2 regions of the Thermomonospora sp. CIF 1 genome follow, and region 2 is predicted to be linked to the other one. Evidence: riboswitches for the same ligand, from Rfam matches in the RefSeq annotation. Region 2 holds a riboswitch; the other holds the start of a gene.
The links. Region 2 has a riboswitch for cobalamin ahead of cobN (cobaltochelatase subunit CobN). Riboswitches for the same ligand answer to the same signal wherever they lie in the genome.
Positions count from the first base shown of each region.

Region 1 (5,593 bases), on a different contig from region 2:
CACCCCGCCCATCCGGTCTGGGCGGCGCGGCTGCGCAGCAGGACGGCGATGACCACGGGGGCGCCCAGCACGGTGGTGACCGCGTTCAGCGGCAGCACGGCGCCGCTGCCGGGGGCCTGGGTGGCGATGCAGCAGACCAGCGAGACCGCACCGCCCAGCAGCACCGACGCCGGCATCAGCACCCGGTGGTCGGCGGTGCCCAGCAGCAGCTTGGCCATGTGCGGCACGGCCAGGCCCAGGAAGGCCACCGGGCCGCAGTAGGCGGTGACCGAACCGGCCAGCACCGACGCCGTCAGCAGCGTGGCGGTGCGGACCCGGCGCACCCGCACGCCCATGGTGCGGGCGTAGTTCTCCCCCAGCAGCATGGCGTTCAAAGGCTTGACGCCCATCAGGGCCGCCGCCAGGGCCGCGGTGCACACGGGTGTGAACAGGGCCAGGTCCCCCCAGGTGGTTCCGGAGTAGCTGCCCAGGCTCCACCCCAGGTACTGCTGGGCGCGCTGGGCGTCGGAGTAGGCCAGCAGCAAGGTGATGAGGGAGGCGGTGGTCGAGCCCACCATCACCCCGATGATCAGCAGCGTGACCACCGAGCGCACCCGCCGCGACAGCGCCAGCACCAGCCCCAGCACGGCCGCCGCCCCGGCCGAGGCGGCCACCACGATCCCGGCGCGGCCCAGCCCGGCGACGCCGCCGGTGAAGGCGGAGGCCAGCCCGCCCCACCCGGTGACCACCAGCGCCACGCCCAAACTGGCGCCCGAGCTGACCCCCAGGATGTAGGGCTCGGCCAGCGGGTTGCGAAACAGCGTCTGCATCTGCACCCCGGCCACCGACAGCGCCGCCCCGGCCAGCAGCGCGGTGATGGCCCGCGGCAGCCGCACCGTCCAGATGATGGTCTGCGCGCCGGGGTCGGCGTTCTCCAGGCGCAGCAGCGCCGCCACCGCCTGGTCGAGCGGGATCGTGGTGGATCCCAGCGCCACCGCCAGCACGAAGGAGACCGCGACCGCCGCCGCCAGCACGGCCATGACGGCCGTGCGGCGGCGGGCGGCCGGGGCGAATGCGGGCTCGGTCAACGGGCGAGCTGCTGGTAGAAGGTGAACGTGTGGCCCGGCATCAACTCCGGGTGCAAGATGGCCACCAGGTCGGCCAGGATCAGGTCGGGACGGCCCACGCCGCGTTCGTAGAAGTCGTTGCCGCCGCCGGGGCCGAGCACCTTGTTCATCGACCAGACCTTGCCGGACTTGAACGCGGCGAACTCGGCGTAGCGGGGGTCGGCCTTGCGGACGTCCTCCAGGGACTTCCAGTCGTTCATCTGGGGCAGCCAGACCTCGGCGTCGCGGGCCTTGGACAGCACGGTCTCCAGGTCCAAATTGGTGCTGCCGGTGCCCTTGGTGTCGGCCCAGGCGTAGGTGCCGCCCGCATCGGCGATCAGCTTGGCCATGAAGCTCTCCCCGTTGGGGATGGCCCACTGGCCCTGGAACATCTGGCCGGGCAGCACCGAGACCGGCTCGGCCTGCTTGGCCTTGGCGGCCAGCTCCTGGTAGGCGGCGGCGACCTTGTCGAACACCTCGGTGGCCTTGGCCTCGGTGCCGGTGAGCGCGGCCACGAACTTGATCCACTCGGCCCGGCCGAGCGCGCTGGTCTCCTGCCACTCGGCGTTGGCGACGATCTTGATGCCGGCGTTGCGCAGCGTCTGGTGGGCGGGCACGTCGTTGCCGTCGGTCATCAGCACGTCCGGACGGGCGCCGATCACCTTCTCGGTGTCGATCTCCTGCCCGGTGATGTCGGCGTACTCGATGATCTGCTTGGCCGCCACCCGCTCGCGCACCTGCGGGGAGGTGATCAGCCCGGCGGAGGCCACGCCCTTGAGCCGGTCCAGCACGCCCAGGTCGGTGATGAACGGCAGGTGCGTGGTCGAGGAGGCGAACAGCGTGCGCACCGGGGTTTCGACCACCACCGCGTCCTTGAGCTCGCCTTCGGCCTTGGGGGCGGGGGTGCCGCAGCGCACCAGCACATAGGTCTGCGGCTTGGCCCCCGGGGCGGGCTGCTTGACGGTGACGACCTGGTAGTTCTTGGCGTAGGTCAGGGTGAAGTTGGTGGCGTGCCGGATCGTCTGCTTGACCGGGAAGTAGTCCTTGGAGGCGTCGAATTCCTTGACGCAGCGGTCGCCTTGGGCCGCCTGCGACCCCTGGCCGTCCCCGCCGCACGCGCTCGCCACGAGCGACAGGGCCACCAGCGCCGTGGCCAGCGGCCATGCCCGGCGGGTGCGGAAGGTGCGCGATGAGCCCCCCTCGGCGGGACGCCCCGCCTCCGGGCGGTGGGGCAGGGACGGGTCCGGCTGCCGTTCGGCCGGGGTGCGCCCGGCTCGGTGCACAAGGTTCACTGGCGCTCCTGCGAGACTGGCCGCGGCGGCCGTTCCTCGACGGCGTCCGCGGCAGGCGGTGGGACGGACCGTTCCAGAGAGTCCCGCGGCACGCCGGAGCCCGGCGTGTCCTCTCATGGGGAGATCCGCCCCATCTGACTGAGGAGGCGACTGCGTGAGTCTCCTGGCTCTCGGGTCGTCGCTCGCCCCGGCCTTCCCACCCGCGTGCGGGCAGTGGCGTCATCGGGGTCCGCTCGCCGATCACAGTGGCGGGACCGCGCCGGACTCGCACCGGCTTCCTCGTCCGCCGTCGCCTACGGCGTGCAATCTTCGCATATGGGCTGTTCCGGTGTCCATGGGGCCGGGGGCGCGTCCGCCGCCGTTTCACAGGGCTCGTGAGGGCTCACGGGCCCGCAAGCCCTGGGGGCGCCGCCCGGAACGGGGTCATGCGTTCGTCACAAGGAGTTGCATAAAGAGACGGAACTGCATTTTCGGTCCGATTAACGAGGTCTTTTTGTTGCGGGTAATTCGCCCTTCCCGGAAGTGGATTCGGTGATATTCTGAGCCGAGTCCCCTCCACATCCTCCGAGAATCGGAGCTTTTCATGGTCTCTGCGGAGCTGCCTTTCTCAGGAGTGCGCACCGACATTCCCTCCCCGGCGCGGGGTTATGGCTGGATGCTGGGCGGCAAGGACAACTACGAGGCCGACCGGCAGTTCGTCCGGCAGATGCTGAAGAACCTGCCGGAAGCCCTGGACGCCGCCCGGGAGAACCGGCTGTTTTTGTACCGGGTGGTGCGCCACCTGGCGGCCGAGGCGGGAATCAGGCAGTTCATCGACATGGGCTGCGGGCTGCCCACCGACAACAACGTCCACCAGGTCGCCCAGCGGTTCGCCCCGGACTCCCGCGTCGTTTACGTCGACATCGACCCGATCGTGCTGGCGCACGGCCGGGCGCTGCTGGCCGACGACGACTCCACCACGGTGATCAGGGCCGACATCCGCCAGGTGGAGGAGATCCTCGACCACCCGGAGACCAAGCGGCTGATCGACTTCGATGAGCCGGTGGCGGTGCTGTTCCTGTCGGTCGGCCACATGCTGCCCGACAAGGACGACCCGCGCCGGATCCTGCAGACCGTGATCGACCGCATCGCCCCGGGCGGCTACATCGCCTTCACCCAGGCCACCTCGGACGACCCCGCGCACCGCGCCTTGATGAACTCTCAGCTCAGCGCCTACGGCCTGACCTGGCAGACCCGCAGCCCGCAGGAGGTCCAGGCCCTGCTGGCGGGACTGGAGCCGGTGGCGCCCGGCCTGGTGGACGTCAACGACTGGCGCCCCGACCCCGACCAGCCGCCGCTGCCCCCCGTCCCCGAAGAGCTGAAGCCCTACGAAGGCGCCTCCAAGCTCAACAAGGCCGGCTGCGAGTACGGCGGCCTGCTGCGCAAGCCCGCCTGATCACCGGGCCTTGGCAGGCGCACGGGGGCGCCGGACGGGCGAAAGCCCGGCGCCGCCACAGGCGGCTTGCGGAAAGAACGCGTTGGATGAGGTTCACCGCTCCGGACGGCCGCACGTCCCCGGAGGGCGGATGAACGCCAAGGTCGCGGCGGTGATCTGCGCCTTGGAATGCCCCTGGGCGATCAGGCGGGTGGCGGCGTTCAGCGTGCCGACCATCAGCTCCATGGTGATCTGCGGGGACGGGTCGCCCAGCTCGATCAGGGCCTGGCAGAGCGGCTCGGTCAGCCGCCGGTGCAGGACGCGGATCCGCGCCGCGTCCTGCGGCGGCAGGCTGGGAAAGCCGATGGCGTCGGCGATGCGGTGCTCCTCGCTCCCGGCGAACTCCAAGAACGTCCGGATGTAGGCGGTCACCCGCTCGGCGGGGCCGGCCTGGGCGGCCATCACCTCGCCGAGCCGGGCGTTCCACCGCTGGAAGATCTCCTCCAGCAGGTGCACCAGGATGTCGCGGGAGGTGGGGAAGTACTTGTAGACGCTGGAGCGGGCCAGCCCGATGCGGGCGCCGACCGCGCCCGGAGTCACCGCCTCCGGCCCATCGGCGAGCACGATCCGCCGGGCCGCCTCCAGCAGCTCGGCGTACCGGCGGGCGCGGTGCTCGGCGACGGTCGGGGCGGTGATCCTCGGCAATGCACTTCCTCTGCGCGCAGGTCAGGACAGCTTGCCGTCCCGCATGTGGACGACCCGGTCGGCGGCCTCCAGCAGGTCGGTGTCGTGGGTGACCATCACGGTGGCGGCCTTGCGCTCGTGGGCCTGGGCGGCCAGCAGCGCCACGATCTCACGGGCCCGGCGGCGGTCCAGCGCCGCGGTGGGCTCGTCGGCCAGCAGCACCGCCGGCCGGTTCAAGCAGCACCGCCGGCCGGTTCATCAGCGCGCGGGCCAGCCCGACCCGCTGCCGCTCGCCGCCGGACAGCTCGTGCGGGCGGCGGTCGGCCTTGGCGGTCAGCCCGACCGCCTCCAGCAGCTCGTCGGCGCGGGCCCGGTCCTCGGCGGTGATCCGCCCCGACAGGTGCGGCACCAGCAGCAGCTGGTCGCGGGCGGTCAGCGAGGCCAGCAGGTTGCCGCTTTGGAAGACGTAGCCGATCCGGGTGCGGCGCAGCCTCGCCAGCTCGGCGGCCTTGGCGCCGGAGACGGTCACATCGGCGATGCGCACCTGGCCCCGGGTGGGGTGGATCAGCGCGCCCGCCACGGCCAGCAGGCTGGACTTGCCCGACCCCGACGGGCCGACGACCGCGACGAACTCCCCGGGCTCCACGGTCAAGGTGACCTCATCCAGCGCGGTCACCAGCGTGTCGCCCGTCCCGTACTCCAAGGTGACCTGCTCCAGGGCCAGCCCGGTCGTGGTGGCGGTGGTGGCGGTCATCGGTTGCCTCCCAGGGCGAGCAGCGGATCGACGGAGGTGATGCGGCGCAGCGCCGCCAGCGCGCCCAGCACGCCCAGCACCACCAGCAGCGCCATGGCGGTGACGATCGGGCCGGGCGCCCAGGCGATCGGCATGCCGGGGGCGACCCGCCGCAGCAGCGCGATCATCCCCGCGCCGACCGCGGTGCCGACCGCGGTGGCGGCCACCAGCACCACCAGCACCTGGGCGAGGGCGTCGCGGACCAGGTAACCGGCCGAGCCGCCCAGCGCCCGCACCAGCGCGATCTCGTCCTTGCGCTGCACCGTCCAGACCACGAAGAAGGCGCCGACCACGAACATCGAGATCACGTACAGGAAGAACTGGA
Region 1 covers NZ_MOYN02000003.1:154,131-159,723, forward strand. Annotated here, with positions in the region: gene BUE48_RS01715 (FecCD family ABC transporter permease) at 1-1,067, opposite strand, end outside; gene BUE48_RS01720 (ABC transporter substrate-binding protein) at 1,064-2,377, opposite strand; cobalamin riboswitch at 2,514-2,698, opposite strand; gene BUE48_RS01725 (SAM-dependent methyltransferase) at 2,961-3,812, shown strand; gene BUE48_RS01730 (TetR/AcrR family transcriptional regulator) at 3,906-4,496, opposite strand; partial or broken gene BUE48_RS01735 (ABC transporter ATP-binding protein) at 4,518-5,229, opposite strand; gene BUE48_RS01740 (ABC transporter permease) at 5,226-5,593, opposite strand, start outside.
Region 1: linked by a shared signal. The riboswitch ahead of BUE48_RS01720 (ABC transporter substrate-binding protein) and the one ahead of cobN (cobaltochelatase subunit CobN) in region 2 are both predicted to bind cobalamin.

Region 2 (5,593 bases):
AAGTTGCGGCCGGTCGGCAGGACGTTCACCAGGCCGCGGGTGGGCGAGCCGGACGGCCCGGCGGGGACGTGCCCGCCGTCCAGGGCGTGCAGCACCGCGTCCAGCTCTCCGGCGGTGGCGGCCAGGCGGGGGACGAGCTCGGTGGCGGCGAAGTGCAGCAGCTCTTCCAGCGGCCCGTCGTCCGGCGAGGGGGCCTCCCCCAGCACCTCGGCCAGGACCGTCCCGGAGGCGGCGGGGTCCCAGCCGCGGGACTCCATCCCCTCCACCAGATGGCGGGCCAGGTCCTCCAGGATGTCGACGACGTCGGAGGCGGTGTGCGGCGGTTCGGGCCACCGCTTCCAGCGGGCGGCGAGCGCATGCGGGACGGGGATCGCCCCTTCAGGCGCGGCGCCGTCCTCCTCGCCGCCCGGCGAGGCGTGCTGCCCGGGTTCTCCCGTCCCGGCCGGGGTCTTCTCGTCGTGCGGCGCGGAGTGGACGCGCACCCTCCGGCCGGGTTCGGCCAGCAGCTCTTTCTCCTCCACCCCATAGCGGCGGGCCAGCGCCGCCCGCAGGCCGGGCAGCGCCCCGGCCCGCCCGCTCCAGACCTGGGCGGCGCGCAGCACGGCCAGCACCAAATTGACGCGGGCCTCCCCTTCCGGGGCCTGGCCGAGGATGTGCAGGCCGTCGCGGATCTGCACGTCCTTGACCTCGCACAGGTAGCCGTCGACGTGCAGCAGGAAGTCGTCGAACTCCTCCTCCCCGGGCATCTCTTCTTGCTGCAGGTCGTGGTGGAGCTGCGCGGCCTTGATCAGCGTCCAGATCTGGGCGCGCACCGCCGGGAGCTTGGCCGGGTCCAGGGCCTGGACGGTGGCGTACTCGTCCAGCAGCTGCTCCAGCCGGGCCAGCTCGCCGTAGGTGTCGGCGCGGGCCATGGGCGGCACCAGGTGGTCGACGATCGTGGCGTGGCCGCGGCGTTTGGCCTGGGTGCCCTCGCCCGGGTCGTTGACGATGAACGGGTACACCAGCGGCAGGTCGCCGAGCACCGCATCGGGCGCGCACGAGGCCGACAGGCCCAGCCCCTTGCCCGGCAGCCACTCCAGCGTGCCGTGCTTGCCCAGGTGGACCACCGCGTCCGCGCCGAACGTCTCCGCCAGCCACCGGTAGGCGGCCAGGTAATGGTGGGACGGCGGCAGGTCGGGGTCGTGGTAGATCGCCACCGGGTTCTCCCCGAAACCCCGGGGCGGCTGGATCATCAGCACCACGTTGCCGAACCGCAGCGCGGCCAGCACGATGTCGGTGCCGTCCACATACAGCTCACCCGGCGGCTCGCCCCAGTGTTCACGGATGCGTTCACGCAGGTCGCCGGGGAGCCCGGCGAACCAGGCGGTGTAGGTCCGCAGCGGGACGCGGGCGGCGGCGCGCCGCAGCTGCTCTTCGGTCAGCCACTCGGTGTCGTGGCCGCCGGCGGCGATCAGCGCGTGGATGAGGGCGTCGCCACCGGCCGGGTCCCGCCAGAGGGTGTGGTCGTCGCCGAGGTCGTAGCCGGCCTCGGCCAGGCGGCGCAGCAGCCGCACCGCCGAGGCGGGGGTGTCCAGCCCGACGGCGTTGCCGACGCGGGAGTGCTTGGTCGGGTAGGACGACAGCACGATCGCCACGCGGCGCCGCTGCGGCGGGATGTGCCGCAGCCGGGCGTGCTTGACGGCGATGGCGGCCACCCGGTCGGCGCGTTCGGGGTCGGCCCGGTAGACGGGGATGCCGTCGGGGCCCTCCTCCTTGAAGGAGAACGGCACCGAGATCAGCCGTCCGTCGAATTCGGGGATGGCCACCTGCATCGCCGCGTCCATCGGCGACAGGGCGGCGTCGGAGTCCTCCCAGGCCCGGCGGGAGGTGGTCAGGCACAGCCCTTGGATCACCGGCACGTCCAGTTCGGCCAGCGCACCGGCGTCCCAGGCGTCCTCGTCGCCTCCGGCGCAGGCCGGGGAGGCGACCGACCCGCCGGCCGCCAGCACGGTGGCGATCAGCGCGTCCGCCTGCCCCAGCAGGTCCAGCAGGCCGGGCTCGGCGCCGCGCAGCGAGGCGCAGAAGACCGGCAGCGCGTTGGCGCCGTGCCGTTCGATCGCCTCGCACAGGGTGTCGATGAACGCGGTGTTGCCCGACAGTTCGTGCGCCCGGTAGAAGACCACCCCCACGGTGGGCCTGCCGTCGCGGCGGGGACGCTCGCCGTGCACCCCATAGGCGGGCATCCGGACCGGCGGGGCGAAGCCCTCGCCGGTCAGCAGCACCGCATCCGACAGGAACCGCGCCAGCTCCCGCAGGTTGGCGGCGCCGCCTTCGCGCAGGTAGTTCAGCGCCTCGGCGGCGACCCCCGCCGGGACGGTCGACAGTTCCATCAGCTCGGCGTCCGGGTCGGCCTCCCCGCCCAGCAGGACGAGCGGCAGCCCGCTCGCCCGCAGCGCCGCCACCCCCTCCGGCCAGGTCTTGCGCCCGCCCAGCAGCCGGACCACCACCGCGTCCACGCCCTCGGTGAGCGCGGGCAGCTCCGCCACGTCGATCCGGGTGGGGTTGGCGGTCACATACCCGGCCCCGGCCGCGCGGGCGGCCAGCAGGTCGGTGTCGGCCGTGGACAGCAGCAGCACGCGCATCGAACGCCTCCTTAGGGGGTTTCGCGCCCCGCATCGGATGGATCAGGCAGGCGACGGCGGCAGTCTCCTGGCTCCCGGATCCCCGGGTCTCCCCCGGCCTTCCAGCGTCACCGCCGTGGCCGCATGCGGGGGAGCCCTCCCCGGTCACAGTTGCGCGACAGCCCCGGATTCCCACCGGGTTCCTGCCCTGCCGTCGCCCGCAGTCTAGGCCGCTTTCTGCGGAGTGATCCGCCTCGGCCGTCCTTGACGCAGGTCGGCGAGGGTGCAAGCGTGAAAGTGACGGAGGGGGGACCGTCATGATCGAGGTCAAGCACATCGACAAGCCGGATGAGCGGCGCGACTTTCCCAACGGTCACCTGGAGGTGTTCACCATGACCGGGCTGACCGTGGGACGGGCCACGTTCGAGCCCGGGTGGCGCTGGTCGGAGTCGCTGCGGCCCATCGCCGGCACCGAGCTGTGCCAGTTCCACCACAACGGCTACATCGCCCAGGGCCGGCTGCGCATCCGCATGGAGGACGGCAGTGAGGCCGAGGTCGGTCCCGGCGACATGTTCGTGGCCACGCCCGGTCACGACGCATGGGTCGTCGGGGACGAGCCCTGCATCGCCTACGACTTCTCCAGCGGCATGGACGAGTACGCCAAGGCCAAGGACTGACAGGCGTGATCTGGTGAAGGGCCGGTGAGATCACCGGCCCTTCACCGTTGCGGTCCGGTGGGCGCCCGGCGCTGTGGCCGCAGGCGTGCACGTACGAACGGTGGGCCGGGCGCCGCGCCCCTTGCTTCCGGGTGCCCCGCCGGGCCGTTGAAAAAGGACCGGCGTCTTAGGCGAGGATCTGCCAGGAGCCGCCGCGCCGCACCAGCAGGTCCCTGGTCAGCAGCAGGTGGGGACGCTGGGGGGCGGCCAGGCCGCGGGGCGGGGCGCCGGCGGCCTCCTGCGGCGTCAGGTGCCGCTCATCGGTCCAGATCTGGTCGACCACCCAGCGCAGCTTGTCGATGCCGTCGACATGGCCGGTGCCGGTGGCCACGAACACGTCCCGGGCGGGCAGCGCCACCACCAGGTCGCCCTCGACGTCCTGGGCGAGCTTGTCGACGAACCCCTCATCGAGGATCAGGCCGGCCTCCAGGTCGCCGCCGGCCGTCACCGAGACCGCCCGCACGTCCGGGTACCAGTTGAACCGCACATCCGGGCGGAGCACGCGCAGATTGGCCACGGCCAGCTCACGCAGCTCCGCCGGCGCCACCCCCAGTTCGGCGCAGTGCCGCGCCGCCAGCTGCCGCAGCAGGCGGGACCCGGCGCCGCCGGCCGCCTCCGCGGGAGGGTCGATCGCGTAACCGACCAGCAGGTTCCCCACGAACGGCTCCACCACCGGAAGCTCGCTGTCGGGCAGCGGGAACTCCAGCTGCATCGCCACGGGCACCCGCGCCCGCATCACCGGGACGACCCGGGCGAGCGGTCCGGGCTGCGGCGGGGCGACGGCGCTGTGCCGGGACTGCATCATGCACGTTCCTCCTGCGGCTTTGCTCAGAGTGGCTCACCCTACCGGCATCGGGCCGGTCCGGCGCGCAACCGGTCACGGGAGCGGGCCCGCACCACCGGGGGGCACCACCGGCAGGTCCGGCGGGGCGCCCCGTTCGATCAGCCGCCACAGCGCGGCGGTGTCCAGGTGCCGTTCCACCAGGTCGCCGAGCGCGTCCAGACGGGCCTCGCGCAGCGCGCCGAAGGATACGCCGGGAGCGGGGGTGAAGTCCCGCCCGGCCGCCTCGGCGACGCGCCGCAGGAACTCCCGGCGGAAGCCGTCGCTTTCCAGCGCGCCGTGCCAGGTGGTGCCCCACACCGCGCCGACCCGGCAGCCGTCCAGGAACGGCTCGGCCGGCCCGGTCACGGTGGCGGCGCCGTGATGGATCTCATAGGCCCGCACGGGGTGGCCGTAGGCGGTGCCGACGGGCCGGCGGAGCGTCTTGTGCCGGGCGAACTCCACGCGGACCGGCAGCAGCCCCAGCCCGGGGACGCTTCCGGCGCCGGACTCCACCTCGTCGACGATCTCCTCCGCCAGCATCTGGTAGCCGCCGCAGATGCCCAGCACGGGGCGTCCCCGCCGGGCGCGAGCGGCGATCTGGTCGGCCAGGCCGCGTTCACGCAGCCAGGCCAGGTCGGCGACGGTGGCGCGGGAGCCGGGCAGCACCACCAGGTCGGCGTCGGCCAGCTCGCCGGGGGCGGTGGCGTACCGCACCGTCACGCCGGGTTCGCAGGCCAGCGCGTCCACGTCGGTGAAGTTGGAGATCCGCGGCAGCCGGACGACCGCCACGCGCAGCGTCTCGGCCCCGTGCGGCGGCCCGGCCGCGGCGGGCGGGCCGTCCAGGCCCAGGCTGTCTTCGACGTCCAGGCGCAGGCCGTCCAGCCAGGGCAGCACACCGTAGACGGGGCGGCCGGTCAGGTCGCGCAGCATGCGCAGCCCCGGCTCCAGCAGCTCCGGTGCGCCGCGGAACTTGTTGATGACGAACCCGGCGATGAGGGCCTGGTCGGCCGGTTCCAGCAGGCCCACCGTGCCGTAGAGGGCGGCGAACACCCCGCCGCGGTCGATGTCGCCCACCACCAGCACCGGCAGCCCGGCGGCCCGCGCCAGCCCCATGTTGGCGATGTCCCCGGCCCGCAGGTTGATCTCCGCCGGGCTGCCGGCCCCCTCGCAGATCACCACGTCGTACTCGGCGCGCAGGTGCGCCAGGCTCTCCAGCGCCGCCCGCCGCAGCCGGTCCCGGTGGGCGCCGTACCCCAGGGCGTCCACCTCCGCCACCGGGCGGCCCAGCAGCACCACCTGGCTGCGGCGGTCGCCGCCGGGCTTGAGCAGGATGGGGTTCATGTGCGCGGTCGGCTCGATCCGCGCCGCCTGCGCCTGCATCGCCTGGGCCCGGCCGATCTCGGCGCCGTCGGCGGTGACCATCGAGTTCAGCGACATGTTCTGGGCCTTGAAGG
Region 2 covers NZ_MOYN02000013.1:90,980-96,572, reverse strand. Annotated here, with positions in the region: gene cobN (cobaltochelatase subunit CobN) at 1-2,621, opposite strand, end outside; cobalamin riboswitch at 2,660-2,831, opposite strand; gene BUE48_RS06400 (cupin domain-containing protein) at 2,918-3,277, shown strand; gene BUE48_RS06395 (DUF1444 family protein) at 3,444-4,121, opposite strand; gene BUE48_RS06390 (cobyric acid synthase) at 4,194-5,593, opposite strand, start outside.